DNA from 2 places in the Alteromonas sp. CI.11.F.A3 genome. Region 1 is predicted to be linked to the other one. Evidence: predicted binding sites of a transcription regulator. Region 1 holds the regulator's gene; the other holds the start of a gene.
The links. Region 1 encodes FliA, which starts transcription of late flagellar genes. Its sites were predicted from a motif close to CTAAAGNTNNNNNNNNNNNNGCCGATA; they were not measured.
Positions count from the first base shown of each region.

Region 2: the regulator FliA is predicted to act here: its motif matches at 5,749-5,775, upstream of R1T43_RS10505 (VC2046/SO_2500 family protein).

Region 1 covers NZ_CP136708.1:3,600,390-3,615,836, reverse strand. The annotation lists gene flhA (flagellar biosynthesis protein FlhA) at 1-892, shown strand, start outside; gene flhF (flagellar biosynthesis protein FlhF) at 922-2,319, shown strand; gene R1T43_RS15605 (MinD/ParA family protein) at 2,316-3,182, shown strand; gene R1T43_RS15600 (RNA polymerase sigma factor FliA) at 3,179-3,910, shown strand; gene cheY (chemotaxis response regulator CheY) at 3,947-4,330, shown strand; gene R1T43_RS15590 (protein phosphatase CheZ) at 4,365-5,129, shown strand; gene R1T43_RS15585 (chemotaxis protein CheA) at 5,142-7,370, shown strand; gene R1T43_RS15580 (chemotaxis response regulator protein-glutamate methylesterase) at 7,401-8,531, shown strand; gene R1T43_RS15575 (ParA family protein) at 8,603-9,367, shown strand; gene R1T43_RS15570 (chemotaxis protein CheW) at 9,374-10,225, shown strand; gene R1T43_RS15565 (chemotaxis protein CheW) at 10,200-10,691, shown strand; gene R1T43_RS15560 (DUF2802 domain-containing protein) at 10,781-11,221, shown strand; gene metA (homoserine O-succinyltransferase MetA) at 11,321-12,259, shown strand; gene R1T43_RS15550 (homocysteine S-methyltransferase family protein) at 12,263-13,330, shown strand; gene metH (methionine synthase) at 13,339-15,447, shown strand, end outside.
Region 2 covers NZ_CP136708.1:2,445,866-2,461,312, forward strand. The annotation lists gene R1T43_RS10475 (DUF962 domain-containing protein) at 1-302, shown strand, start outside; gene R1T43_RS10480 (sensor histidine kinase) at 422-1,501, shown strand; gene R1T43_RS10485 (LytR/AlgR family response regulator transcription factor) at 1,498-2,325, shown strand; gene R1T43_RS10490 (ATP-dependent 6-phosphofructokinase) at 2,510-3,505, opposite strand; gene R1T43_RS10495 (hypothetical protein) at 3,689-4,018, opposite strand; gene R1T43_RS10500 (response regulator) at 4,018-5,661, opposite strand; gene R1T43_RS10505 (VC2046/SO_2500 family protein) at 5,854-6,339, shown strand; gene R1T43_RS10510 (rhodanese-related sulfurtransferase) at 6,426-7,421, shown strand; gene R1T43_RS10515 (EF-hand domain-containing protein) at 7,483-7,725, shown strand; gene rluF (23S rRNA pseudouridine(2604) synthase RluF) at 7,862-8,602, shown strand; gene R1T43_RS10525 (alpha/beta hydrolase) at 8,649-9,776, opposite strand; gene R1T43_RS10530 (hypothetical protein) at 10,872-11,387, opposite strand; gene R1T43_RS10535 (antibiotic biosynthesis monooxygenase family protein) at 11,475-11,801, opposite strand; gene R1T43_RS10540 (VOC family protein) at 11,898-12,278, opposite strand; gene R1T43_RS10545 (hypothetical protein) at 12,365-12,784, opposite strand; gene R1T43_RS10550 (hypothetical protein) at 12,877-13,077, opposite strand; gene R1T43_RS10555 (hypothetical protein) at 13,397-13,750, opposite strand; gene R1T43_RS10560 (hypothetical protein) at 13,806-14,042, opposite strand; gene R1T43_RS10565 (superinfection immunity protein) at 14,368-14,619, opposite strand; gene R1T43_RS10570 (GNAT family N-acetyltransferase) at 14,958-15,447, opposite strand, start outside.

The DNA of each region.
Region 1 (15,447 bases):
CTTTCTTATTCCCCCCGTACACATTCGCGATAATCTAGATTTAGAGCCTAACCTTTATACTATTGCCATGTTGGGCGTAACCATTGGTGATGCACAGATAAGTCATGATGAAGAACTTGCGATTAATCCGGGTCAAGTATTTGGAAAATTGGAAGGCCGTGCTACCAAAGACCCTGCCTTTGGCTTAGACGCGGTATGGATCAAACCGAATAAGCGTGAGCACGCGCAAACCCTAGGTTATACCGTGGTTGATGCAGCTACTGTGGTTGCTACTCACTTAAGTCAATTGCTGACAAACAACGCCTACCAACTACTTGGGCATGAAGAAGCTCAGCAGCTATTAGACATGCTAGCTAAGCAGCATCCTAAATTAGTTGAAGGATTAGTGCCTGATATTCTGCCGCTAAGCACCATCGTTAAAGTGCTGCAAACCTTGTTATTTGAAGGGGTGCCTATTCGCGACATGCGTACTATTGTACAAACCTTGAGTGAGTATGGCCCACGTAGCCAAGACCCAGATGTACTGGTGTCTGCGGTACGTATTGCGCTTAAACGTCTCATCACTCAAGAAATTACCCAAGGGGCTAAAGAGATACCCGTCATAACCTTGGCGCCAGAGTTGGAACAGATGTTGCACCAGTCATTACAAGCAGGTGGCGAAGATGGCGCTGGTATTGAACCAGGACTGGCCGATAAGCTGCAAAAATCATTGCAGCAAGCTAGTCAGCAACAAGAATTAGAAGGTGAGCCTGCGGTACTTCTCACTTCCGGTATGTTGCGCCCCGTACTATCTCGCTTCTTAAAGTATTCGGTCGCGGGTTTACATGTACTTTCCTATCAGGAAGTACCCGACGATAAGCAGATAAAAATAGTCAGTTCGGTCGGTCAATAATCTGACACTGGGTGATTGGAGAGTTTTCAATGAAAATCAGACGTTTCTTTGGCAAAGATATGCGAGAAGCTTTAAGCCAAGTTAAAGCGGAATTAGGCAGTGATGCCGTTATCATGTCAAACCGAAAGCTTGCTGACGGTATCGAACTGGTAGCCGCTTACGATAAAGAGCCAGAAGCTAAACTGTCGATTAAAAAGCCTGCACCTAGTGCACAAGGACAAGCGAAAGCAGCGGTTCCTAGTCTTAGTGAAATCATCGGTGATGATGGTCCAGACAGCTTAAAAGCACTGTTGGAAAAACAACATGGTGGCAGTATTCAAAGCCCAACTTCAGCGCCAGCCCCCAGTGCCAATGCTCAGCATGCTAATCAAATTGCTTCGCACTTAGACTTTTCAGAAGCCTTTATCGACGATGTAGAAGCAAGCCAGCACACCTCAGAATTCCCAAGCCATCAGGCGTCTAGCCTAAATGAAAGCCTTGATAATAGTAGTGCTGCTAAATCTGACGAGTTATCGCAGATTAAAGAGGAATTGGCGTCACTACGAAATGTACTTCAATACCAAGTTGCCGATTTGATGGAAGCAAAAAGTCGTCGTCAGCAGCCTGTACACCATTACTTAATTCAGCGTTTAACCGATATGGGGTTAAGCCAATCACTGGCAGAGCAACTGATTAGTTATACGCCGTCGCATTACAACGAACGTGACGCCTGGGTGTATCTTCTAAACCTATTGGCTAATCGCATTAATGTGACAGGTAACGATATACTTACGCAAAAGGGCGCAGTAGCGTTAGTGGGTCCTACCGGAACAGGTAAAACTACCACAGTAGCGAAATTGGCTGCCCGCTATGCACAGAAATACGGTGCTGACTCCGTTGCCATGATTACGATAGATACCTACCGTATTGCAGCGTTTGAGCAATTAGCCACATATGGAAAAATTATTGGTTGCACGGTGCGTAAAGCGCAAAGTAGTGAAGAATTATCAGATTTATTGTTTCAATTACGCCATAAGAGACTAGTGTTAATTGATACGGCAGGCTTTAGTCAGCGAGATAGTCGATTAATTAAACAGATAAATCAATTTGATAACGGCCAAATGCAGCCAGTAAAAAAATACCTAGTAGCGCAAGCGAATACCCAATATGCTGCGTTGCAACGTATTATAGATGCGTACGAAGGGGTGGAACTTAGCGGTTGTATCTTTACAAAGCTTGATGAGTGCTACTCTCTAGGCGAAGTGCTTAGCGCTGCGGTGGAGTACCAGTTACCTGTCAGTTATGTAACAGATGGACAGAAAGTTCCTGAAGACATTAAGATTGCAGAAGCAAAATCTTTAGTATCTGCTGCTGCAAAGCTTTATAAAAAGTACGGTTTGAATCATACTACTAGTAACAATGTGGTTAAAACAGCACGAGCAGTATGATTGATGATCAAGCGAGTAGCTTACGAAAAATGAAGCAATCACGATTAATCAAAGTTATCGCCGTCACCGGAGGTAAAGGTGGCGTTGGTAAGACAAATATTACGCTAAACACAGCTATTGCTATGGCAAAGCAGGGAAAGCGGGTAATGGTATTGGATGCAGACTTAGGTCTGGCCAATGTGGATGTAATGCTAGGATTGCGCGTAGAGAAAAACCTCTCTCACGTATTATCTGGTGAGTGTACCTTGGACGATGTACTCGTTACGGGCCCTCACGGTATAAAAATAGCACCAGCCACATCAGGCTCTCAATCAATGGCAGAGCTATCACCAACGCAGCATGCAGGGCTCATTAGAGCTTTTAGCGAATTGCGCTCGCCCATTGATGTACTTATTGTGGATACCGCAGCAGGTATTTCCGATATGGTGCTAAGTTTCTCCAAAGCCTCTCAAGATATTATGGTGGTAGTGTGCGATGAGCCCACTTCACTCACTGATGCCTATGCGTTAATTAAAATTCTTAACCGAGAGCACGGTGTTTTTCGCTTCAAAGTGGTCGCCAACATGGTCCGCGATGTTAGAGAAGGTCAGGAGCTTTTCAGTAAATTATCTAAAGTAACAGGGCGATTCTTAGATGTTGCGCTAGAATTGGTAGCAACAGTTCCTTTTGACGAGAACATACGCAAAGCAGTACGTAAACAAACGTCAATTGTAGATGCTTACCCAAGTTCGCCGGCAGCCTTGGCAATTAGCCAGCTAGCAGCCAAAGCAGCATCATGGCCTATTCCTGCGCAACCAGGTGGTCATTTAGAATTTTTTATTGAACAACTAGTAGCAGATAAAGCAGTAGGAAGTCAGCGTTGAATAGCAAAGCAGCCGCTTATCAACAGCAAACGGACAAGTCACAATTAGTTGAGCGTCACGCTTCGCTGGTGAAGCGAATAGCACACCACTTAATGGCGAGATTACCAGCCAGTGTTCTTGTCGATGATTTAATCCAGTCAGGTATGATTGGACTGCTAGAAGCTGCACGAAATTTTGACGGTTCCAAAGGTGCAAGTTTCGAAACCTTTGCAGGTATTCGTATTCGCGGCGCCATGCTTGATGAAATAAGAAAAGGTGATTGGACGCCTCGCTCTGTTCATAAAAACGGAAGAGCAATCACCGAAGCAATCTCTCAAGTTGAAGGTGAAACAGGCCGAGACGCGCGAGATGTTGATATTGCAGCTAAAATGAATGTCAGTATGCAAGATTATCATCAAATGCTTAACGAAGTGAATGCTGGGAAATTGGTGGGTATTGAGGACCTAGGTGTTTCTGAAGATGTTATTTCTACAGAAAAAAACCGAGGCAGCGACGCACCGTTAGAAGATTTGATGCAAGGGGCTTTCCAAAAAGCGCTAGCACATGCTATTACTACATTACCCGAACGGGAAGCGATTGTACTTTCTTTATACTATGATGAAGAACTGAACCTTAGAGAAATAGGGGAAGTTCTTGATGTTAGTGAATCGCGAGTGAGTCAGATTCATAGTCAGGCCATGTTAAAACTCAAATCACGAATGAAATCGTGGCAAGTTGACGAAGAATAGAAATTAATAACAATTAACCCCTCATTGGAGGCTATTTTGGATAAAAGTATGAAAATTCTCGTGGTTGACGATTTTTCTACCATGAGACGTATCATAAAGAACCTGCTAAAAGATTTGGGTTTTGCCAATATCCAGGAAGCGGACGACGGTAACACCGCGCTGCCTATGCTACAACAAGGTGATTTTGACTTTGTTGTAACAGATTGGAATATGCCAGGTATGCAAGGTATCGACTTATTACGCGCTATACGTGCCGACGATAAGTTGAAGCACCTACCGGTTCTTATGGTGACAGCAGAAGCGAAGAAAGAACAAATCGTTGCCGCAGCGCAAGCTGGTGTAAACGGTTATGTTGTAAAACCTTTCACTGCCGCTACGTTGAAAGAGAAATTAGACAAAATCTTCGAACGTTTAGGTTGATCCAGACGCTCACCAGAGAAATGAGGTTTACTGGATGTCGACAAATGAAAGTGTCTCTATAACGCTCGAAGAAGCCAAAAAATTGGTAGCGTATCTTGAAGAGGGCGATAACGCATCAGCGAACGCCGTCTTAGAAGCCGTTTCGATGAAAGAGTCCATTGAGCTCTTTGCTGAAGTTGGTAAATTAACGCGTCAACTTCATGATTCGTTAAATAATTTCCAAATCGATGAACGTATTAAAAATTTAACCGTTGATGACATTCCTGATGCGCAGACGCGACTGATGTACGTTATCGAAGAGACGGAAAAAGCGGCCAATACCACTATGGATGCTGTTGAAGAGTGCATGCCAATTGCGGAAGTGCTTTCTACACGCATCGAAAAAATTATGCCGGAATGGAAAAAACTGATGAATCGTCAACTTGAGTTGGGTGAATTCAAAGTTTTATGCGCAGATTTAGACGAATTGCTAGAAGACGGATCGAAACAATCGTCTAAGCTTACATCATTGCTTACCGAAGTGTTAATGGCACAAGGTTATCAAGATCTTACCGGTCAAGTTATTCGCAGAGTGATTGAACTCGTAAAAGAAGTGGAAGATAGCTTAGTTAATATGCTGACGATGTTCGGTGAACCCGAACAGTCAGAGCAAGACAAGCCATCTGAAGCGAAAGTCGAAAAAGTTAACAAGATTGATGGTGTCGAAGCCGAAGGTCCAATTATTGATGCAGACCAACGCGATGATGTGGTATCTGGCCAAGATGACGTAGATGATCTTTTGTCTAGCTTAGGTTTTTAGGGGAGCGGGCGCATGGCGTTTGATGTTGACGAGGATATATTACAGGACTTTCTAGTTGAAGCTGGGGAGATCCTTGAACAATTACAAGAACAGCTCGTTGATCTGGAAAATAATCCTGAAGATGGAGATTTACTTAATGCTATCTTCCGGGGTTACCATACCGTAAAAGGTGGCGCCGGCTTTTTGTCGCTTACTGAATTAGTTGAAATTTGCCACGGTGCAGAAAACGTTTTCGATGTAATGCGAAACGGACAACGTACTCTAACGCCTGAATTGATGGACACCATTCTTCAGGCCACCGATGTAGTAGTAGATATGTTTGAGCGTGTTAAAGCGCAAGAGCCGCTAGTACCTGCAGACGCAAAGTTAGTTGATTTGCTGCATAAGTTAAGCACCCCAGAAACCCCAGACGAAAATATCTTTGGTGACAGTAGTGATGCGGCTGAAGCCCCCGCTGCCGAAGTTGTCGAGGAAGAATTTGCGTTGGAAGAAGCGCCCGTACCTGAAGCGCCTGCTGCCAGCAGCGATGGCGGCATCGATGAAATTTCTGAAGATGAATTTGAAGCTTTACTTGATGAACTTCATGGTTCAAACGCCCCAGGTAAATCTGCGCCTAAAGCAGAACAAAAAGCGGCTGCACCCGCTACCGCTGGTTCAGGTGATGATATTACCGACGACGAATTTGAAGCGCTGTTAGACGAATTGCATGGCAAAGGTAAATTCAAAGAAGAAGAATCCGCGCCTGTAGCTGCGCCAAAAGCGTCAGCGCCTAGCGGTGAAGAAATTACCGACGATGAGTTTGAAGCACTACTTGACCAGTTACATGGTTCAGGCCAAGGGCCTACAGCGCAAGGCGCTGAACCAGCAGCAAATACTCCGCCTGTAGATAAAAAGGCGACAGAAGCAATTCAGAAGGCTAAAGCAGAGCAATCTGCCGCTAGTACGCCAGCTAAATCAACGCCTGCCGCAAAAGCGCCAGCGCCTAGTCCAGCAGCTAAAAAGGCGCCAGAGCCTGCTAAAGCCGCGGCTAAGAAAGACGACAAAAAAGCAACCCCAGCACCTCCTCAAGCAGAAACCACAGTACGTGTTGATACCAAGCGCCTAGACCAAATTATGAATATGGTCGGTGAGTTAGTATTAGTACGAAATCGTTTGCTGAGTTTAGGAATAAACAATGCAGACGAAAGTATGTCTAAGGCAATTGCTAACCTTGATGTGGTAACGGGCGATTTGCAGGGTGCGGTTATGAAAACCCGCATGCAGCCAATTAAGAAAGTGTTTGGCCGCTTCCCTCGCGTTGTTCGAGACTTAGCACGTAGTTTGAAAAAAGAAATCACCTTAGAGTTGGAAGGTGAAGAGACAGATTTAGATAAAAACCTGGTAGAAGCATTGGCCGATCCGTTGGTTCACTTAGTGAGAAACTCAGTGGATCATGGTATTGAAATGCCAGATGACCGTGCTGCTACAGGTAAATCCCGAATGGGGACCGTGAGATTAGCGGCTTCTCAAGAAGGTGATCATATCCTACTTACCATTGAAGATGACGGTAAGGGCATGGATGCGGAAAAACTGAAAGAGATTGCGATAAGTCGAGGTGTTTTAGACGCCGATGCGGCTGCGCGTATGTCTGATGTTGAAGCGTTTAATCTTATTTTTGCACCAGGTTTCTCTACGAAAACTGAGATAAGTGATATCTCGGGCCGTGGTGTAGGCATGGATGTGGTTAAAACAAAAATTAACCAGCTTAACGGTACCATTAGTATTGATTCTCACCTTGGGAAAGGCACGCGACTCGATATTAAAGTTCCACTTACGCTTGCGATATTACCTACCCTAATGATTGTGGTTGGCAAACAAACGTTCGCGTTACCGTTAGGTGCGGTCAACGAAATTATCAATATGGACATCAAGAAAACCAATACGGTTGATGGCCAATTAACCATGATAGTTCGTTCTAAAGCGATACCACTGTTCTTCCTTGGAGAATGGTTGATCCGCGGACCTAAAAATATAATCAAAGAAAAAGGTCACGTCGTCGTGGTTCAAATAGGCACTCAGCAAGTTGGTTTTGTTGTTGATGCGCTAATAGGCCAAGAAGAAGTGGTGATAAAACCATTAGATGCCTTATTACAGGGAACGCCAGGTATGGCGGGAGCCACTATCACATCCGACGGTGGAATTGCACTCATCTTAGATGTTCCTAGCTTATTGAAGCGTTATGCTCGGAAGCCTTTAAAGTAATACGGCGGAACACATAGGAAATTTACATCCATGGTCTTTAAAGTCCTGGTCGTGGACGATTCTACTTTTTATCGTCGTCGAGTTCGTGAAATTCTCGACGAAGATAGAGAACTTGAAGTTATTGGCGAAGCTCGTAACGGGCAAGATGCACTAGATAAAATAGATACACTGCTACCCGATGTAGTCACAATGGATGTGGAAATGCCGGTAATGGATGGCATTTCAGCGGTAAAGGCCATTATGGAAAAGCGGCCTGTGCCTATTTTGATGTTTTCGTCTCTTACGCACCATGGTGCACAAGCGACACTAGATGCGTTAGAAGCCGGTGCATTAGATTTTTTGCCAAAGAAATTCGAAGATATCGCCCAAGACCGTAAAGATGCAGCACGACTGCTCTGTACAAAAGTAAGATTAATTGCACGGCGTGGTGTTGGTATCAAACGCCCTGTATTAAAGCGAATTGAAAGTAGGAAGTTTCCTGATAACGCGCCGAAACCAGCGTTTTTCAAGAGCTCTAATCTACTGACCGGAAGGAAAGATGCCACGAGGCAGCCTACCGTTTCCTCGATTAAGGCTTCTGGTAAAAGGTATAAGTGTTTAGCAATTGGTGCCTCTACGGGTGGCCCCGTGGCATTGCAGAAGATATTGGTAGCACTGCCGACAGATTTTCCTTATCCAATTGTGTTGGTGCAACATATGCCTGGCACTTTTACTAACGCGTTTGCACAGCGACTAAATTCTCATTGCAATATTGCGGTGAAAGAAGCTGAACATGGAGACATATTGAAACCAGGGTGCGCTTATTTAGCCCCCGGTGGCAAACAAATGTTGATAGAGGGTGCAGGCTCTCATAAGAAAGTAGTAATTACCGACGCTAACCCGTCTGATAAAATAAATTATAAGCCGAGTGTTGATTTAACCTTCGGTTCGCTGGCCAAAGCTTATGGTGGCGATTTATTGGGTATTATATTAACTGGTATGGGCGCAGATGGGCGAGAAGGCTGCCGTTTGATGAAAGACAATGGTGCTACCATTTGGGCGCAAGATCAGGATTCATGTGTTGTTTATGGCATGCCTCAAGCGGTAGCTGTTGCAAACATATCGGTTAACAGTATTGATATAGATGACATGAGCAGCTGTATCTTAACCGAAATGAAATAGCCTAAGCGCAGCGGCAGTGTTGTCTGTAAATGAACAACAACCCAAGTAAATATAAGCTGGGAATTAAAACGATGAAGGTGTGGACAGTTGCAAACCAGAAAGGCGGAGTTGGTAAAACAACAACGACAGTAACCTTAGGTGGTTTGTTAGCTCAGCGCGGGAAGCGGGTATTGATGGTTGATACCGACCCCCACGCCTCACTTAGTTACTATTTCGGCATAGACGCAGAGTTACTCAGTCAATCTGTCTACGACATTTTTATTAAGTCTTCTGATATCACTGCCGATATGGTCATGGACTGTTTGTGTCCAACTAAGCTAGATAATTTGTACGTTTTGCCCGCTACCATGGCGTTAGCCACATTAGACAGAACGATGGGTAGTGAGCAAGGAATGGGCTTAGTGCTAAAAAAAGCGCTGGCCAAAGTAGAGCATGAATTTGATGTTGTCATTATTGATTGTCCGCCAGTACTTGGTGTACTTATGGTCAACGCATTGGCAGCATGTAATAAAGTGATAGTGCCGACACAAACAGAGTATTTGGCACTGAAAGGCTTAGACAGAATGATACGCACCATGGAAATAATGGGGCGCTCTCTTCAAAAGTCTTTTGACACTGTGATTATTCCTACTATGTTCGACAAACGCACGAACGCGGCACTTGAATCAAGAAAGCGTTTAATGAGCGATTATGGAGAGCGGGTTTGGCAAGGTGTAATTCCCGTAGATACGCATTTTAGAGATGCGAGTTTAGTACAGTTGCCAATTTCCGCAGCATACCCGAAAACCCGAGGGGTAACGGCTTATAGCAAGTTACTTGAGGTTTTGGAGAAGTAAAGTTAGATGAGCAATCAAGGACCTTTTGCACGGGAAGACGTTGTAGAGGCTTATCTCGATAGCCTATTAAAAGAGCCAGATGATCCGGCAGACGTCACTGCGCGAACGGCAAAATTGCTTGAGCAGGCAGTACAAACGTTAGCCGAAGAAGCCACAATTGATGAAGCACCTGCCACTGAACAAATCGTGGTTGAAGAAGCCATCATTGAAGCGGTGTCATCTAGCACAGGCAAAGATGTCGAAGAAACTACGCAATACGAAAAAAGCGACTACAATGAAATAGATAATGAGACTGCTGAGTCAGTCGAGGCCTCTTCAGAAGAGGGGCAATCAGTTGAAAAAGGATTGTTGGTCGACAGCCTCGAAAATAATTTTCAGGCATTATTTTTTGAAGTGGCAGGGTTAACATTAGCGGTGCCATTAACCACCCTAGGTGGTATTCATCAGATTGAAAAGATAGGCCCTTTATTTGGTAAACCAGATTGGTTTATGGGGGTAATGATACATCGCGAAGAGAAGCTTAGCGTTGTAGATTCTGCAAGGTGGGTCATGCCAGAAAAGTATGATGAGAGTCTCGCAGAGTCATTGAACTACCGATATCTTATTATGTTAGGGGATAGTTCGTGGGGATTGGCCAGTGAGAAACTGGTTAACACGGTCACCTTGGCAAAAGCTGACGTCAAATGGCGTGAGTCTACCGGTAAGCGTCCCTGGTTAGCGGGGATGGTTAAAGAGAAAATGTGCGCGTTAATTGACGTTAACGAATTAATATCTATGCTTAACAAAGGCTTAGGCAGTAACGACCAGACGCCGAGTATTGGGAGCCAGGTTCATGAGCGACGAAAGAACGAACAGTAATACCACCGATAGTAACGATGAAGTCCTTCAATGGGTGACATACCGCTTAGGTGAAGAAACATACGGTATTAACGTAATGCAAGTGCAAGAAGTATTGCGTTACACTGAAATTGCACCTGTACCCGGCGCACCTGACTACGTATTAGGTATCATTAACCTACGTGGTAATGTTGTTACGGTCATTGATACACGTGCGCGTTTTGGATTACCACCAACAGAAATAACGGATAATACCCGTATTGTGATCATCGAATCTGATGAGCAAGTCGTGGGTATACTTGTTGATAGCGTGGCTGAAGTGGTTTACCTTCGCTCGTCTGAAATTGACAGTGCGCCAAACGTGGGTACTGAAGAAAGTGCTAAGTTTATCCAGGGTGTTAGCAACCGAGACGGTGAGCTTCTTATCCTAGTGGATTTAAACAAACTTTTAAGTGACGAAGAGTGGGATGAACTAAGTTCAATTTAGTCAGCCTACACGTCTAAAGGGCAGGTAACTGGGTTATCTGCCTTTTTTATTTCCGTTTTATATAGGTACGAATTAAGGCTTCTTCGCATATGGATCTGCAGTTTATTGCTCCAACAATTAACGAACTTATATTGCTTGTGTTTGTTATAGCACTGGTTATTTTTGCAATATGGTTGACGTTTAAAGAGCGAAAAACACATGCGGCGTTAGTTGAACTGCAAGAGCTTGTAACGCGCAGAACCGATGACATGGATACTCAAATCCGAGATTTTGGTCATCAACAAAATGAAGCGCAAACGAGAAGTTTAGTGGTGACGCGCCATCTGCAAGCCCTTCAAGCCAAGCAAAACGATTTCGAAAACCAAATCCGCGAAGTAAAACTTCAAGATCCCTCACTCCGGCTTTATCAGCGTGCCGCCGAGTTAGTAAAGCAAGGCGCTAGTATCGAAGAAGTGATGGAGGCCTGTGATATTCCCCGTGCCGAAGCAGAAATGTTGTTTATGGTGCACAAACAATCCCCTTCTCAATAACACTGTTAAACGTCCGTTTAGACGTCTAGACGTAAAGATGTTGACATCTCTGTGTTAATTGCCACAATACAGTCATAGTAATTATGACTGGAGCCTTCTATGCCAATTCGTATACCAGAACAACTGCCTGCGCAGAATGTGTTGTTGGGCGAAAATATCTTCACCATGGAGAGCAATAGGGCGGCGAATCAGGATATACGTCCTCTTAAAGTTGGTATCTTAAACTTGATGCCTAATAAAATTGAGACTGAAGTACAGCTGTTGAGGTTACTCTCCAACACGCCACTACAAATTGATGTGGATTTTATTCGCATTGATAGTCAGGCGCCCAAAAATACCCCTCAGTCTCACATGGATGCTTTCTACCACGACTTTTCGCAAGTGGCAGACAAAAAGTACGATGGCCTTATCGTGACTGGCGCACCTCTCGCTTTACTAAAATACGAAGACGTAAAGTACTGGGATACCATGACCACCATTTTGGAATGGGCACAGCGTCACGTTAACTCCACGCTGTATTTATGCTGGGCTGCACATGCTGCCATGTATCACTTTTATAACTTTACTCGCACGCTTCGCAAAGAAAAATTCTCAGGTGTGTTCGAGCACAAAGTAAACGACCCACATAATGAATTATTACGTGGCTTCGACCCTGTATTCTATGCGCCTCATTCTCGTTATGGGCATATCGATACCGCGAATTATAATAGTGTAGATGGACTGCATGTGGTGGCGGAATCTGAAGAAGTAGGCGCCTATATTGTTGCCTCGGAAGACAAACGCATGGTTTTCGTTACAGGGCATCCAGAATATGATGCTGATACCCTTAAAGATGAGTATTTTAGGGACGTCAAAGCTGGGCAAACCCCCGCCATACCAAAAAATTATTTTACGGATAACGACCCGAACAAATCGCCTATCGTTAGATGGCGCTCCCACGGGAGTCTGTTCTTCACAAACTGGTTAAACTACTATGTTTACCAAACAACGCCGTATGACTTAAATCAGTTAGCTGAAAAATCACAGCCAAAGAGGTAACGCGTGAGTCAACATCCAGTTTCTAGCGCGCAAGCAACACTGCTAAGCGCTGCACAACAACGTATTCTCGTATTAGATGGTGCAATGGGCACCATGATCCAGCAACACAAGCTGGAAGAAGAAGATTACCGTGGCACTCAGTTTGCGGACTGGCATTGTGACGTGAAGGGTAATAACGACCTTTTAGCCATTACACAGCCAGATATTATTTATCAAATTCACTGCGATTATTTTGAAGCAGGCGCTGATATTGTTGAAACCAATACCTTCAACGCCACTACCATCGCCATGGCCGATTACGACATGGAAGCGCAATCAAGAGACATCAACATTGCCGCAGCCAAATTAGCCAAAAAAGCAGCCGATGAGTTCACGGCAAAAACGCCAGATAAACCAAGGTTTGTCGCAGGTGTATTAGGCCCAACTAATCGTACAGCGTCTATCTCTCCTGATGTTAACGACCCAGGTAAGCGCAACGTGACTTTCGATGCCTTAGTAGAAGCGTACACAGAGTCTACCGAAGCGTTAATTGAAGGCGGCGTAGATTTGATTATGCTTGAAACCATTTTCGATACGCTAAATGCTAAAGCGGCGGCTTTTGCCGTGGAAACCGTATTCGAAAAACTAGGTAAGTATTTGCCTGTGATGATTTCAGGCACCATTACCGACGCATCAGGCAGAACGCTCTCAGGACAAACCTCAGAAGCCTTTTATTATTCAATGCGCCACATTAGCCCATTTTCGTTTGGCCTAAATTGCGCATTAGGGCCTGACTTATTACGCCAATATGTTGAAGAAGTCTCAACGATTAGCGAGTGCCTTGTATCTGCTCACCCCAATGCAGGTTTACCTAACGAATTTGGCGAATACGATTTAGAAGCGCCTGAAATGGCCGAACATATCAAAGAATGGGCAGAGTCGGGTTTAGTGAATATTGTTGGCGGTTGCTGTGGCAGTACGCCAGAACATATTCGTGCTATTGCCGATGCGGTAAGCAGCATAGCACCAAGAACGGTGCCTAAGTTCGAACCTAAAATGCGTTTGTCTGGCCTTGAGCCGTTTGTACATTAGGAGGCAGCGTGAGCGCACAATTTTCTACATTTATTAATATTGGTGAACGTACTAACGTTACCGGTTCAGCACGCTTCAAACGTCTTATTCTTGAAGGCGATTATGAAACTGCCCTTGATGTTGCCCGCCAGCAAGTTGAAAGCGGCGCGCAAATCATCGATATCAATATGGACGAGGCCATGCTTGATTCCAAGCAGGCCATGGTTACCTTTTTGAACTTGATTGCTTCTGAGCCTGATATCAGTCGGGTGCCTATTATGATTGACTCATCAAAATGGGAAGTGATTGAAGCCGGGCTAAAATGTGTGCAAGGCAAGGCGATTGTAAACTCAATCAGCCTTAAAGAGGGTGAAGAAAGCTTTCTTACCCAAGCCAAGAAAATCAAACTTTATGGTGCTGCCACGGTAGTGATGGCGTTTGATGAAACGGGGCAGGCAGATACCCAAGCGCGTAAAGTTGAGATATGCCAGCGCAGTTATAAACTGCTGACAGAATCTATCGGTTTTCCACCTGAAGATATTATCTTCGACCCGAATATTTTTGCGGTAGCAACGGGTATAGAAGAGCACGATAACTACGCCGTAGATTTTATTGAAGCCACAGCGAAAATTCGTGAGCTTTGCCCTTATGCACATATTTCCGGTGGCCTTTCTAATATTTCGTTCTCGTTTAGGGGCAATAACCCCGTACGCGAAGCGATGCATTCGGTGTTTTTATACCACGCCATTCGTGCCGGTATGGACATGGCTATCGTGAATGCGGGGCAGCTTGAAGTTTATGATGAAATACCAAAAGAACTTCGTGAAGCGGTAGAAGATGTCATTCTAAATCGTCGTAGCGACTCTACTGAACGCTTGCTTGATATCGCCCCTAACTATCAAGGCGACGGTAAAGCGGCGGCAAAAGAAGATTTAAGCTGGCGAGAGCAAGACGTTAATAAGCGTTTGGCTCATGCGCTGGTAAAAGGTATTACTGATTACATTATTGATGATACTGAAGAAGCTCGTTTGCAGGCCGAGCGCCCGCTACATGTAATTGAAGGGCCGTTAATGGACGGCATGAACATTGTTGGCGACTTGTTTGGTGAAGGCAAAATGTTCTTGCCTCAGGTTGTAAAGTCGGCGCGGGTAATGAAAAAGGCCGTGGCCCACTTACAGCCTTACATTGAAGCCGAAAAATCCGATGGCACTAAGAGCAATGGCAAAATATTGCTTGCCACCGTGAAAGGCGACGTTCACGACATTGGTAAAAACATTGTAGGCGTTGTATTGCAATGTAATAACTTCGAAGTGATTGATCTCGGGGTGATGGTACCTGCAGCTACTATCTTGCAAGTGGCGAAAGATGAAAACGTAGACATGATTGGGCTCTCTGGCCTTATTACGCCTTCACTTGATGAAATGGTGCATGTAGCCAAAGAGATGGAGCGTCAAGGCTTCGACTTACCGCTTTTAATTGGCGGTGCAACTACTTCCAAAGCACACACGGCAGTTAAGATAGAACAAAATTATCATGCCCCTGTGGTGTATGTACCTAATGCAAGTCGCGCAGTTGGCGTGTGTCAAAAGCTGCTTAACCGTGGCTCTCGAGATATTTATGCCGAAGAACTGGCAAAAGAATACGACAAAGTACGTGACCAACACGCCCGTAAAAAACCGCGCAGCAAGCCAGTTACCCTAGCCCAAGCACGCGCCAATGCGTTCACACCAGATTTTACAGAGGCGCCCGTAACACCTAAGAAATTAGGGGTAACACCGGTGGATGTAGATATCGCTACCTTGCGTCCGTATATCGATTGGACACCGTTCTTCCTGACTTGGTCTTTGGCCGGCAAGTACCCACGAATTCTAGAAGATGATGTGGTAGGGGAAGAAGCAAAGTCCTTATTTGCCGACGCAAATGAAATGCTTGATAACATTATCGCTAATAATTCATTGGCCGCTAAAGGTGTTATTGGGTTATTTCCTGCTAATAGGGTAGATGATGATATTGAAGTGTATACCGATGAGTCTCGCTCAGACGTACAAGGGGTAGCGCATCATCTTCGTCAGCAAACCTTAAAAGATAAATTCGCTAACTATTGCTTAGCCGATTATGTTGCCGAGAAATCATCAGGT
Region 2 (15,447 bases), 1.2 Mb from region 1:
CTTGGGCACACGTTCTTGCCATTCCCATTCTGTTTTATTATTTCAAATTGTCTGGACCCATTGGTGCGGCCATGACACTGCTTACCATTGTTTGCTTCGGTGGTATTAATCTTATTGCCTACTATGGCCTTAATGTTTGGCTGTTCTGTCTATCGCTGTTTGTTGTGATGTGGATACTGCAATTTATCGGTCATAAAATTGAAGGTAAAAAGCCCTCATTTTTGGAAGATCTTCGCTTTTTACTTGTAGGCCCAGCATGGTGGTGGATGCATTGGCTTAAGAGATTGAATATTAGTTATTAGTTGCAGTCACTAATCTTAACAACCCGTGCGACAAGTCGCATATGAAGTACGACCAAGATGCTCCGCAAGGGGCTTACCTTGCGTATAATCTATCAATCAATTCAACCACTGGTAAACATGTGAGCCGCTTTCAGCGCGTTATTGAAAGTAACGAAAGGTTATTTTGGACTTTGCACAGCGCAGGCTGGGCAGGTTTTGCCATCATTTATTATATTGGCTCGTTCCTTCACGATGTAAGGCCAATTTGGGTATTTATAATATTACTCAACGCTTATGCTGGCTGGTTGCTAACTATACCATTGCGTTACGTCTATCGCTGGGCAAGAAAACAGTCGCCGTTGAACATGCTAATGACTGTGATTGCGTCCTGTTATCTGATAGCGTTGCTGTGGGCTGTAGTTAAAAATATAAACTATTGGGAAATATACAAGCATGGCTATCGGCCTGATGCTTGGTACATGTATTTTACCAATACCATTAACTCACTTATCATGGTGGGCTGTTGGAGTGGCGTTTACTTCGGCATTAAGAACTTCCAGATGTTGCAAAAAGAAAAGCAAAATGCGCTTAAAGCCAGCACCATGGCGCATCAAGCGCATATTAAGATGCTGCGTTATCAGCTCAATCCTCACTTTTTGTTCAACACGCTAAACGCTATTTCTACCTTAGTGTTGCTAAAAGAAAACGATACTGCAGAAGCGATGGTCTCTCGCTTGAGCGATTTTTTACGCTATTCTTTGGATAACGACCCTATTAAACGGGTGCCTTTAGGCCAAGAAACAAAGGCCTTGCGGTTATATCTTGAGATTGAAAAAGTACGATTTGATGACAGGCTAGAAGTGGTCTGGAATATTGATGAAGAGTGTGAAAACGCACTTGTTCCTAGCATGATATTACAGCCTATTATTGAAAATGCTGTTAAGCATGCCATCTCTAAAATGGAGAATGGTGGTCAAATTGCTATAACAGCCCGCGCGTTTGGAAACGATTTACTAATGGATGTGGCTGATAATGGGCCCGGTGCCGACATTATAGATGGTCAGTTAAGCCGTGAAAATGGTGTTGGACTGGCGAATATTAAAGAGAGATTGCATTCACTGTATCAACGCAATTTCGCATTTTCTATTGAAGATAATCAGCCGTCGGGTGTACGAGTTCGAATTCGTATTCCCTATGAAGTAAAGGATGTATGCGCATGACAAAGCAAGTAATTAAAACCTTAGTGGTAGATGATGAGCCACTTGCACGCCGTGGACTTCGCGCTAGGTTAGAACGTCATGACGACATTCAGGTGCTTGCTGAGTGTCAAAATGGGCTTGAAGCGGTAAGTAGCATTTCACAACTTCGTCCTGACTTAGTGTTTCTTGATATACAAATGCCTGGGCTAAATGGCTTTCAGGTTATTCATAAGTTGCGTGAGCTCAATCAACCGATCCCCATGGTAGTGTTTGTTACCGCGTATGACAGTTATGCGATTAAAGCATTCGATGTGCATGCGTTAGACTACTTATTAAAGCCAGCAGACGACGAACGTCTTAAAGATGCTTTAGTGAAAGTACGAGAATACTTCGCCACACAGCATCAAGATGAACAGTCTAAACGCTTAGTGAATTTGGTAGCCGAATTGACTGGCGACGATTGCGAAGAAATCTTACGTAAGCTCGCCAATGGTGAACCGGTAGAAACCAATCCTTACCCCGATGTATTGGCCATTAAAGATGGTTCTGAAGTTACCAGAGTGAATGTGCAAGATATACAGTGGATAGATGCAGCAGGTGATTATATGTGTGTACACGCATTAGATGGCATGCACATTATGCGCAAAACGATGAAAGAGCTTGAGCAAGAGCTTAACCCTCAATGGTTTGTTAGAGTGCACCGTTCAGCCATCGCGAATATCCGTTTCGTGAAAAAGTTAGTAAGCCACATTAGCGGTGAATATCACCTCATTTTGCAAAATGACACCGAACTAAAAGTAAGTCGTAGTCATAGAGACAAAGTAAAAGCCGCTATGAAAATGTAAGCTAATAGCTTGAGTGCATGAGCTTTAAACTGATAATGCAAACAACCAATTTAATGAAAAATGCCCGAGAAATCGGGCATTTTTATTTCTACTGACAAATTAGTCTAACTTTTTGATATAAAATATTAAGTTATGGTTATGCGTAACTTTTTCTTCGATGCTATAACAATTAATCAGGCGTATTTCAGTATCGCTCATTCATGATGGTGAGCATGGTTTCCATACTAGAAGGATTTAGTGGTTTGTCCTTCTCCCATGTTTGCGTAAGGGGAATTTCACTGGGCGTACCATTGAGTTCTCCAACCATAACACCGTTGATGTCACTGCCCACTAAATTCACAGCATAGGTGCCTAATTTAGTGGCAAGCAACCTGTCTTGACTCACCGGTGAACCACCACGCTGAACATGACCTAGCGTTACAGGACGAACTTCAGACTGAGTTTTCGAAACCAGTTTGTCGGCCAAATCATTAAGTCCACCAGGCCACACATTTTCAGCTACCACTATGATAAAACTAATGGCACCTTTGAGTTGTCTTCTCTTCTCAATTTGCCCAGTAATTTTATCGAGCTCTGCATCACATTGCTCAAAGGTTTCTGGCAAAATAACGTAATCAGCCGCCGAGGCGAGGGCTGAATTCAACGCAAGAAAACCGGCATGTCTGCCCATCACTTCTACAATGAAAATGCGCTCAAACGCGTCTGCAGTGTCTCTGACTTTATCGATTGATGAAACGACGGTATCGATAGCGGTGTAATAACCAATGGTGGCATCGGTGCCAGCGACATCATTGTCAATGGTGCCTGGAATACCAATAATTTGACCGTGCCAGAAATCTGCCAAATGATCAGCACCTCTAAAAGACCCATCACCGCCAATCACAATAAGGGTATCAATCTCTAGTTTTGTAAGGTTAGTGGCAGCAGTTTTTGCACCTTCGTCGGTTTTGAACGGTTCGCAACGGGCGCTGTGCAGTACGGTGCCTCCTTGCTGAATGAGGTTGTGTGTTGCTTGAGGCGCAAGTATTTCGTACTCTTGCTCAAGTAAGCCGTTATAACCATGCTGGTAACCAAACAGCATAAATCCTTGTCTTTCACAGGCTATAACAATAGCTCGAATACAAGCATTCATTCCTGGCGCATCACCACCCGATGTTAGCACTGCAACGCGTTTCGACATGTTTATATCCTTTTCTTGTCTACTTGATAACGCCTCTTTAAAAGATGTTACTACGAACAAGGCGCTAGACCATACCGTAACATGGCAGCATCAAAACCACACCGCCAATAAAATCTTGTGTTGCCTGATAGTTGCTGGCTTTAAAGCACCGCATAACCCTTGGTATCAAAAACAACCCGCTACTTAATAATCTTTAGGGGGTAAACTTTCTTTGTTAACCGCCGCTTTGGTTTTTTTACCAATGGCTTGTTGCTCACCCTTACAAATAGTGTCGTAATCATCGCGATAATACCTGAAGTTTTCACATTCACTTTCATAACGTTTTTTCGCTGACATAGCTTGCTGAGGGTAGCGATTATCATTCATCACTTTTGACAAGCTTTTGCATACATGTAATTGACGATTTACTTCTACAATATCTTCACAAGGTGGTGTTTGGCTGCATCCATTAAGTGCTAAAACTGAAAGTAGGCTAGCAAGCGCACAGATTTTTTTAATTAGGGTTATTGTCATTATGTAATTCCCATAAAAGTGTCTAAGTCGTTACGTAGCGTAGAGTATTTCTCTTCGTGTTGCGCCTTTAGTGGCATGTCATCAATAAGTTTATAAAGTCGACGACATTCTTTAAATAAATCTGGATCTGGCTTTTGGTTTTTGCTTAATATCTGTAATAAGCACTGTAATAGGTTGAGGGCTACACCTGTATTTACCGGAGAAAAGCCTTGTGCAAGGGCAAAGGAGTCTTTTGCTTTTTCATACTGTCCTTGTTGGTAAAGCTGAATGCCTTCACGGTTGAACTGCTGATAGTTAGTAAGATTCTGCTGGGCTTTGACCGACTCAGAATGCAATAAAAATTCGCTGTTGGAATCGAATTCTAAACTCTGCTGTTTAATAATATCTTGTAATTGCAATGCATCTTCAAATTCCCCAAGGTCGTACATGACTTTAAGACTATCCGGGATAAATGCGATTGGCGGGGTGGTGTACTTTTCGTCTATGGCAGCTTGTGATTGTGCCAAATTCTTTTTGGCATCTAGCATTTTTCCATCAATAGCATTAACGCGGGCGTTAATGATGCTACCAAAAATACTGACATCAAAATCTTCGTCGATACGTAATATATTTTCATCAAACTTACCTCGTTGAAGGGCAAGCAAAGCTTCTTGTTGGTAGCGATTTCGTGTGCGTTTGTCATCGGTATATTCGGCGACATCAAGCAAGCTTCGAATAAATCCACACCAATGCAGGCTGTTCTGATGTACGGTTCTTTTCGATAAGTCCCAAATGGCCAAACTAGACGTAGAGGCTAAAATGTAATCCTTATGGTTTCGGGCTATGGAGCATGCACTAAAATGCCTAGGCAAAGAAAAGGGCGAAAGTTTTATGGCATGATTTATCGCAGAGATCGCGGCTTCGCCCTGATTCTTTGCATCATTGGCTTTCGCCAATACATCATGCGCCTCGGCATTAAACCTGTTGCGTTTGATAATATCCTCGGCAATACCAATGGCTTTATCGAATTTTTCTAAAGCTAGATAGGTTTTCGCCAATGCAACTTTGGCCCAAAGTATTGGCTTTCCATCTAAATAAGGCGCAAGCACATCCAGTGCTTTGTCGTACTGTTCTAGACGCAAATACAATTCAACTAAAAGCTGCTCACACGTGCCTTTATAAGGCGATGGGGTACTAATAAGATCTTCACACAAATCGATAGCATTGTTGATGTTTTCATTGGCCACCTCTTGTAATACTGCCCCTAAAAACTGTCGTTTTTGCCATGCGCGGGTAATACGGGTTTTAAGTTGTACCTGTGAAAAGGGCTTAATAAGATAATCATCAGGGCGCCGTTCAATAGAGCCGAGTACTACCGGGCGCGCACTATCAGCGCTAATTAATATAAACACGGTGGTGGGTTTAATTAAGCGCTTTATTCTCAGCTCTTCAATAAGCTCGAAACCGTTTTTTTTATCTACTCCTAAATGAAGATCGCAAACAACAATATCGAACTTTTGCTTCTTACAGAGGGACAGCGCCTTTTCCGCAGATGACTTGGTAACAACGTCGCTTGCGCCCATGGAATGCAATAATCCACGTAGCAGTAAGAGAAAAGGGCGTTGATCTTCAACAATAAGCACCTGCTTATTCGAAAAGTTCATTTTTCATCCAATGATAACCATGACACTTTAACTACTTGAGAGGTTCTATACATGATTGTTTAAAATAACGATAAGGGCAAGAATAAGCTTAAGAAAAACATTATCTTGCCGACACTATAGGTATGAATTTTCAATCGTCTTATTTTTGTGTCTGATAACGATATAAACACAATTAAATCCATAGACCCCAGTATGGCATGGGAATGGAACGGCACGCTGTCAAAAGCAGCGGGTAATGCCACGCTTTTTGCTTTGTATTTGGCAATGCAACAAAGTGCGTTAGCCGAAACGATATCAATAGAAAGCCCAAGCGAGGACGAAGCCAGTAGTGACATTACGCAACGTTTAGAAGCGCTTAATTTTTACCGTAAAGCACCGCTTTTTGCGAGTGAGTCAGATTGGTTACACATGAATCGACTGTCTCAAAAAATAGCGCATCAAGCAACACAGCAAGAACCCTCATCATTGCAATTTGACGAAGTACGCCTTCACAATGAAATGCACCCAGTGCCTCTTGCACAAACGAATGACGCTAAGAAAATTAGCCAAGATATTATTACTAACTGTTCGTTAGCAACTCAAAAGCGTATTGCCGCTACTTATTCCACCGCTATTGATGAAGACAACACCATGCTTGGTGACATTATTGAGCAGTCTGAGTCCTTTCTTGCCGCCTAGCTGGAAATTTTAAAACTGGTTTGGTATAGTGCGCGCCGCATTTTTGCACTGGTTTTACGTTCCAACTAGCAAAGGTTAACATTACTATGTCTAAATATATCGTTTGCGCGATGTACAAATTTGTTGCGCTTGAAAACTTCGAGGCCATGCGCCAACCACTATTAACTGCCATGGAATCTAATGGCATTAAAGGTACGCTTTTACTTGCCAGCGAAGGCATTAACGGCACAGTTTCAGGCACTCGAGAAGGTATTGATGGATTACTTCAATATCTTAATGCCGACGAGAGAATTAATCCTATCTCTTGTAAAGAATCACTCCACGAAGAACAACCTTTTTACCGCACCAAGGTTAAGCTTAAAAAAGAAATCGTGACCATGGGTGTTGAAGGTATCGATCCACGTAAAACCGTAGGTACGTACGTGAAACCAAACGACTGGAACGCGTTAATAAGCGACCCCGATGTCACCGTGATAGATACCCGCAATGGCTATGAAATCGAAATTGGTACTTTCAAGCATGCTATCGACCCTAAAACTGAGACTTTTCGAGAGTTTCCAGAGTATGTCGCTAAAACATTAAGCCCAGAAAAAAACAAAAAAGTGGCCATGTTTTGCACCGGCGGTATTCGCTGTGAAAAATCTACGGCTTATTTAAAAGAGCAGGGGTTTGATGAGGTATATCATCTGGAAGGCGGTATTCTTCAATATTTAGAAGATGTTCCAAAAGAAGAGTCATTGTGGGAAGGCGACTGTTTTGTATTTGATAATCGTGTGGCTGTGAATCACGATCTTGAAAAAAGTGATTATCATCAATGCTATGCCTGTCGTTTACCGATTACCGATGAAGACATGCAAAGTGAAAAATATGAGTCTGGCGTAAGCTGCCCGCATTGTTTTGGGACCCATACAGAAGATCAACTTTCACGTTTTCGTGAGCGCGAAAAGCAGGTGAATCTTGCCAAGATGAGAAAGCAAGAACACGTGGGTACAGAGGCGCGAATTACCATGGAACAAAAACGTGAAGAAAAGGCTCGTTTACAACGTGAGCGCGCATTAAAAGCAAGAGAAAATCAAGCATAGACACTACTCAATAAGGGCGTTAAACTCACCCTCTATGTAGTTGCTAAAAAAGGGAAAGCGCGTGACCGCTCAACTTTCAGACGAAAAAATTGAAGAAATAAAGAAAGATTTCACCTTCTTCGACCAAGATGGTAATGGTCAAATTGATTTAACGGAGTTTATCGAGTTATTAACCGTTATTTCTCCAAAAACAAAAGCCAGCCATGTACAGGAAGGTTTTAAATTAATAGACAGCAATAACGACGGCTATATCGACTTCGAGGAATTCCTTGAGTGGTGGCAAGAGTGTTGGTGGGAATATTAATACTAACTGAATGTTAAAAAAGCGAGCTTTTAGCTCGCTTTTTTTATAGTAAAATTAACGGTAACAAAATTGAGAGTAAAACCGGCGAGGTTTACTCACGTTATCGTTTAGAAGCAAAAGGGTAAGGACTTTTAGCATGACCTCTGAGGTAACAAAGCGTCTTAATAAATATATCAGTGATACTGGACTGTGCTCACGACGTGAAGCTGATAAATTAATTGAGCAAAATCGGGTTACCATTAACGATAAGCTGCCTGAACTGGGTACTAAAGTAGCGCAGGGCGATCAGGTTAAGGTTGATGGTAAGCTTGTTAAAGCCGTGGCCGAAGACAAATCAGACCGCATTTACTTGGTATACAACAAGCCCATTGGCATTACCTGCACCACCGAGCGCCATGTGAAAGGTAATATTATCGATGCCATTAAGCACAAACAAAGAATCTTCCCAGTAGGCAGACTCGATAAGCCATCAGAGGGATTAATTATTCTGACCAGTGACGGCGATATTGTGAATAAAATCCTGCGTGCTGAAAATGCCCACGATAAAGAATACGAAGTTACCGTTAACCAACCCATCAGTGAACGCTTTGTTCAAAAAATGGCAAGAGGCGTTCCGATTTTAGGCACAGTGACTAAACCGTGTAAGGTAAATGCACGTGGCAAGTTTCAATTTTCAATTATTCTAACCCAAGGCCTAAACCGACAAATCAGGCGCATGTGCGAATTCCTTGGCTACGAAGTGACTAAACTGAAACGCACCCGCATCATGCACTTAGAGCTAGGTAATTTAAAACCAGGCCAATGGCGTAACCTTACGGAAAAAGAGCTAAATCAACTAAATAGCGCTGTTCAAAAATCATCTAAAACTGCAGAGTAGGCGCTATAAAATCAAGCTGCTTAACACACGTGAAGGGCTTTATACGTTATAAGAACAAACCTTGAAGTTGGTCTTTTTGTTCTGTGCTAAGCCCTTTAACTGATTGTAATGCTACACCAAGCGCCTGTTTAGCTTCATCTTCCCTATTAAAATGAAGATAAGCATTGATCAGTGCGGTATGTGCATGTAAAGAATGTGGGTAATTTTCTGTATTCCAATTAAGCAGGGCTAGCGCATCGTCTTGCCTGTTTAAGTACTGTAACCACTGCCCATAACCAGCAGCACGATCTTCGGGAATAATCATCGATGTTTTTAACAATGAGGAACGTGTTGCAAAGATAGCCTGTAAATCGGCTAAGGTTTGCGGTGTTTCAGGTATTGCCCAACCATCAAATAAATACTTCACACCATAGTACTGACCAAGTAAGGCAGTGGTGTTATGCGTTTCATTACTAAACGTTTGGCTGGTTACAGCTAGCTGCTGCTTAGGGTAATGCTCAGTGAGTGCTACAAAGTTGGCGAAGGGCTCAGTCATTGTAGGCTCTTCTTGTGCTATAGAAATATACAAGCGCCCTTGCAAACTGCCTCGCTTTAACGCGGTTTCAGTTAATGTAAGTAACTGGCTTTTATTCCAATATAGAGACGGGCTTACTGCTACAACACCATTGAACAAACCTGGTCGTTTCACTAAAGCATTAATAGCAAATTGACCGCCGTGCGAGGTGCCAGCTAACCCTTGGTAATCTAAAGTACGATAACGCGCTTTTACTTCGGGTATCACTTCTTGCTCAACAAACGCTAAAAACAGGTCTGCATTTGCTAATTGCTCTGGGCTTTGTTTATCTGCACTGGTTAAGGTTAGGTCTCTTTCGCGTGTTTCACGAGGGTTCACAATCCCCACAACAATCATCTGTGGTGCCTGATCGAATTTTGCCAAATAATCTAGCGTACCTGCAGTATGAGGCCCCTGAATATCACCATCTGTAACATACAATACAGGGTAATGTGCATCGCTTTTTAAGTAACCTGCAGGCAAATACACTACAAGGTTACGTGTTTCACCAAGCTTTTTACTATTGATAACTAGGTCTTCAGTTGTAAATACAGCTTCAACTGACCACGCGTTATATTGGCTTCCCAATATAAGCAACAATCCGTAAAGTATCCTTTTCATTACATATTTCCCTATTTTTAAATTGTTATATGAAATTTTAACGGGCAATTAAGATTATCTTTCAAACAACGAGTGAGTAGGGCGCAGCTGTGCAGATAACATGGTGTTAGGCATCCCCTTTAATCACATACAGAATGTTAATAATTGCGGACTTTAACAATAGACCTACACAAGACAATAGGCTCTTGAAGGCCATAATAACCAAGGCCACCCCGACCAGTGAATCTACAGGTAAAAAAGTAGACATGTAAATAGCCTGCCCAAGCATAATGCCTATAAAAATGCTTTCGTAAGAAGCATGCCGATCAATGAGCACTATAAAACCTGCCAATACTAGCGCGCCAGTGTAGTAATAGGATGAGATCCAAGGCTCAATTATCACCGATAAAAAAGGGTGAAAAAAAATAAAATAGCAGCACCAAGCAGGGTTGATACAAACAAACCTAAAAGAAACTGTCTCATTAGCTTTTCCCTTTTCCCAATGCCTAACGAGTTGCCGTTTTAGCGAGATCAAATATTGCCAATTAGAGGTGCGTTGGAGTTTATGGTAAAGCGAAAATACCTTCAGGCGTTAGCAGTTCGAAATAAAGGCTTTAGTAATAGCCCAATTAATTTACAAGCCCAACAACAAGATACAGGGAACAAAAGTATAACCCGATAGCTAAATAGGCCAATGAAAAAAAGCTATTAATGGCCCATATACCGTACCAAAATTTTCCGAAAATAAAGGTGGCTCTCCTTAACTTAGCGTTCAGTAAAGCTAAGGAAGATGGGATTAATAAAGTGGCAGAAAGTCCAAATAAAGGAACGACAACAAACATTAATACTAAGCCGACCGAACTTGCGGCAGACCCACTTGATACCGGAGTTATGATAAACATTGACCAGTACGAAACTACTAGAGCAGCCAGTGCGCATATTAAGCCTAAAATTTGGATGCTACGCATATATTCCTTAAAAATAACAATCTAATGAGGGCGGTAATATGTATGTTAAATAAAGTATCCATGCACCTTTGGATAATTCTAAATCTGATTTGGCTACATCAGTTACCACAACAATAGAACTGACTAAGCGCCATTATAACTAATTACTTCATTGCCAAAATGCGTGTTCAGAGCGGACTGAACATGAATTAACTGGTTGGGTTATATTTGTGCGATCAACTACCCAACAATCCTCATAAATTGAGCAATAACAGAGCTCTATTTCAATATTATCATCTATAGCTAATATATCCGAAACCGACTCACCTTTGTATTTTAGAGGTGTTATAGAGTGACCCGACGGCAAAGTAGTATTGTTTAAATGGGATTGAGATATATTTTTGAATTCTGGAAATTCTGACCATTTTTTTAGAAATTTCGTACCCGAATAAACTTTTGCGTACTTGATGAGCGCTGGGCCAGTTCCCTTATTGGCAACGCCATAACTAAAAGAATTAGTATTATGGCTTCTAGAAATTTCAATTTTAGGCCATACCGAAGCTTTAGCATAAGCGCGGTCAGTGTAAGCAGAGTAAATTGAAATGAAAGCGGTAAGCAGTCCAATAAACAGAGCTGTGAGTGCGATTATCATCTCTGGGTTTCTGTACCATTTTTCTCTTGCCATAAATTTAGCCCTTAAGACACTTATTACGAAGCCAGTTGGCAACAATGTTTACGATTTAGGCCGTGTCAGCCGTTGCTCAATTTATTGTTATACGTCAAAGACTCTACGATGTAAGTAATCAATTTCAACTTCCATTTCATACAAGGTTTTTGTTGATTCTAAATTAAGGCTTTCTCGCATTAATTGACGTTGCTGTTCATATGCAGCGCTCATTTCGATTTTAGCGGCTTGGCGATAGGTTTCTTCATCTGGCCATTGAGCGTAAGCGATAAAAGTATCGTTCTTATGCCTATGTAAACGAGAACCTAGGCTTCCTTTGAATAGGAAAATACCTTGCGTGGTTTTGGGCCATGCGGAAAGAAATTGCTCTTCATATCCAGTCTTTACTACGAACTCAAACATTACGACGAACATTACAATTCTTCCTTGATGTAAACGCCGTAATAGACGGCGAGAAATAATTTACTGATATTTAAAGTAAGCAAACTAACGAGTACTTTCAAGCGCGTGTTACTCGCGTATTTCTACTTTCCACGGCGGATTTAAGCGGTTTGCTCCCGCCCAGTAGAGTTTGATCTTATTACCAGAAGGGTCTTTTAGAATAGCCTCTTTCCAAAGGTAACTTTGCTCAATAGGGGGTTGTAAAAACTGAATACCTTTTTGAGATAAATTTTTGTGAAGCTCAACAAGGTGTTCGTGTTCAAAATAAATTACCGACTTATTTTCAAACACTTCAGTTTCAAGAGATAAAGAAAATGTAGCGTTTCCATCTGGGCAAGAAAATCTAGCATAGTGAGGAGTGTCGACAATTTGGGTGAAGCCAAGATTTAAGTAAAAACCAACAGCATCATCCATATTGCTTACTGGTAAAGTAACCTGATTGAGTTCCATTTATTGACCTACTTTAAAAACTGATTATGTGGCAAGTTTGCAGCTAGAAAGCTTAAACACCCGCTTATTATTAGTTTATTAATTTGTTATACGCTTTTTAGCCAACCATTTTGAGATGCTATTAAGACTACGGCATCACTAATTAATAGGTCTTTGTATTTGTTTTTGTTACCCACTGCCGGTCCAATAATTTCGAATTGCTTGTTTAATTTGCGGGTAAGTTCTTCGCTATGTAATTTTAAACTTTGATTGTCAGCAATGTTAATTACCAGTCGCCCTTGTTCGTCGAGCGCTAATAGAAAATCTGAAGAAGTCGCCCGTTTATTTTGAAAAGACGCTTTTTGCCATTCTAATGCGGTGGAAAAATGGAGTTCACCGTCATGTAGCCAGCTCTCTTCTGTTTCGCCACTTTCCCTGAACTGCTGACTTGCTATATTCGCTAAATCTTCAGGGGAAGGGGAACATGCATACAGGCTTAGTAACAATATTAAAAGTACTGGTTTCATAAATCATCCTTGTTAAACGTCAACATAAGCTTAAGCATTATTGAGCACAGCGACAATAGCGTATTGTTAATTGTCCAAGCGAATTTACGAGCTTAAATGGCCTTTTTGGTGTCAACGGCTACGTTCTGGTGATGAGCATCGCAGTAAGGCAAGAATTTTTCATTCAAAAATTTAATCACTTCCGGGTGGAAATTATTTTGAGGTTGAAAATGATTTCCGTTAGGAACAGCGATATGTTTAAAAGGATGGGGGAAGCCCATTGTTTTTAATCTCTCTATTACTTCTTCTGACATTTCTTGTGAAGGCCATATGTGATCTTTTTCACCGGAAACTAATAATATAGGTCGATTCAGGTACTAGAATCGAATGTCATTGGAATAATGAATACAAATCCAACTAACAAAGTTAATATGATGAGAACTATAAAACTAAAATATTTAACTATTTTCAACACCGTTTGCTTCCTTTCATTTTTTAACAGATGTTACTTTTTGAAGATGGTTACATTAGTATTTAAGATCAGCTAATCGTAGACGGCTAAGAGGCGAAGCAGCAAAAAGGCAGTCACAGACCTTAAGAGGAGAAAACCGCCGCAGGTTATATGCTTTAGTACTATTCATAACCGTCTTCAAAAAGATTCAACTTTTCGTTTATATAATCCATTATTTCATCGAATTTCATCTCATCAATTTTTCCAGCGACAACGTAGCAATTCAAAAAAGAAGACACATAATGGTACTTGTATTGGAGTTTTGAATTTTCATCATGAGAACAGTCTTCTTTAAATTGCTCATCATTTGCTTCTATCATTTCTTTTAACAACTGCCCATCATTCATGTTTTGAGCCTGAGAATAAAAAATAGGAGCGAGCATATACATATTCTCTCTAGGAACTTCATCGCTGCTATCTACAGATTCCAGGGCTTTAGATAAAGCGCTTTCTACTTTTTCAAGCCATTCTTTCATAGTACGCACTTCCAGTTGAGAGAAACATAGCTTCTAAATAAGTAATATTTTAAATCTACTTTTGTTGTGAATCACTTTGGTTTAAGTCGTTACATAATTGGCAGTCGATATTTTTCTTAAAATTATAAGCTCTTCGAGTGGCAAATATAGCTACTGAAATAAAAGACCACGTTATACCAAAAACGACAGAGTAAGAAAGCGTATGCCCTTTAATGTATTGAATACCTGAAAGTAACGCGAATACCAGGGGAAAAGCGATACTGTATTGAAATATCCATTTTTTAATTGGCATGTTGATCCCTAATCAGTTTTGTAGGGCAGCGCGTTTATTTTTCACCTTTTTTGTAACCTATAAAACCTATTACTAAAGCGACACATAAAATAGCTATATCTAAATAAAAGGGTGGATTTTGAGCAATTAACAGTGTGCCAACTGCAGTTAACATGAGACTTATCGGTGTATAGTTATTTTTTGATTTTTACATAATATTTATCCTTATATATTTTACGTCGATTGTAAATGCGAAAATTTTAAAGCCTGCTAACACCCCCATAGCGGGGCAAATTCGTGGGCGATAATAACGAGCGAAGCGAGTGGTTAATGCGCTTGTTACTTTTTAATTCTCACTACTGGCTTTATTTGCATATTTACCAATTGCTTTGCCCGTTGTAGCCCAAACCATTACTCCTCCCCATGCTATTAGAGAAAAGCCCGCGGGAATACAAGCAAGCAATATATATTTGAATTGTTTTCTATTAAAAGCCAAGGCAAGCAATGCTGGAAGGAACCAGAGGATTAATACCCCAACAAGTAAAAAGCCTATAAATGCGTAGTTGTCACTTGCCAAAATACTATCGATGTATTCCATTTTATTCGCCCTTAATATTAACTACTGATTTGATGAAACTGACAATGAAATTTGATTGTCAAAGGTAGTAGTCTTGAATCTAAGAAATTTATTACAGAACCAATCAAAATATTTTCGACACAAAGGAGCAATTGAAACATAACCCCACCAAAAAATGGCAAATATATGTGGGCAAAAATCAGGAGCTAAGAGATACAGCCTATGTATTAGCGACACAGCCCACGAGGTGAGCAAGTTCATTTTTTGGAGGGTGTATTCCTTAACTCATGGGTGCCTACAAGCGCGTCGCCCTGAGTGTATGCGTCCTAGCGAACGAAGTAAGTGAGATTATTGAGTTGTTAGGTGTGCTCATGAATAAACCTAAGTACCGTTTCCGAACTATCCTCTAAATCTATAGTTGAATGTAGTATTGCGCCAGAAGATTCTATGAGCTTTGTAGAGCTGATATTGCTTTTGTAGCAGTGAATATGCACCGCTAAAATACCCATTTTATTCGCTTGCTCAATGGTTTGAGATAGCAAACGTTTTCCAACGCCTTTGCCGCGATAACTCGGCCTTACACCTAACCCGATATGTCCGCCAGCATGTTGTAATGAGTCGTTTAATGTGTGCCGTAAATGGGAGCAGCCAATAATTTCTTGGTTTTCTATGAGCCAGAAAGTGGTATTGGGCACCATGTGACAGGGTAAGTTGATACCCTCTGAATAATCGCTTAGCAACTGAACAAAAGCAGGAAAGTTCGAGCAATCTAAATCCATTGGGTAGGGATAACGTTCTTCGCTACCCAATTCTTTGATGTAGTTTAAATAGCTATCTTCAAGTTCAACT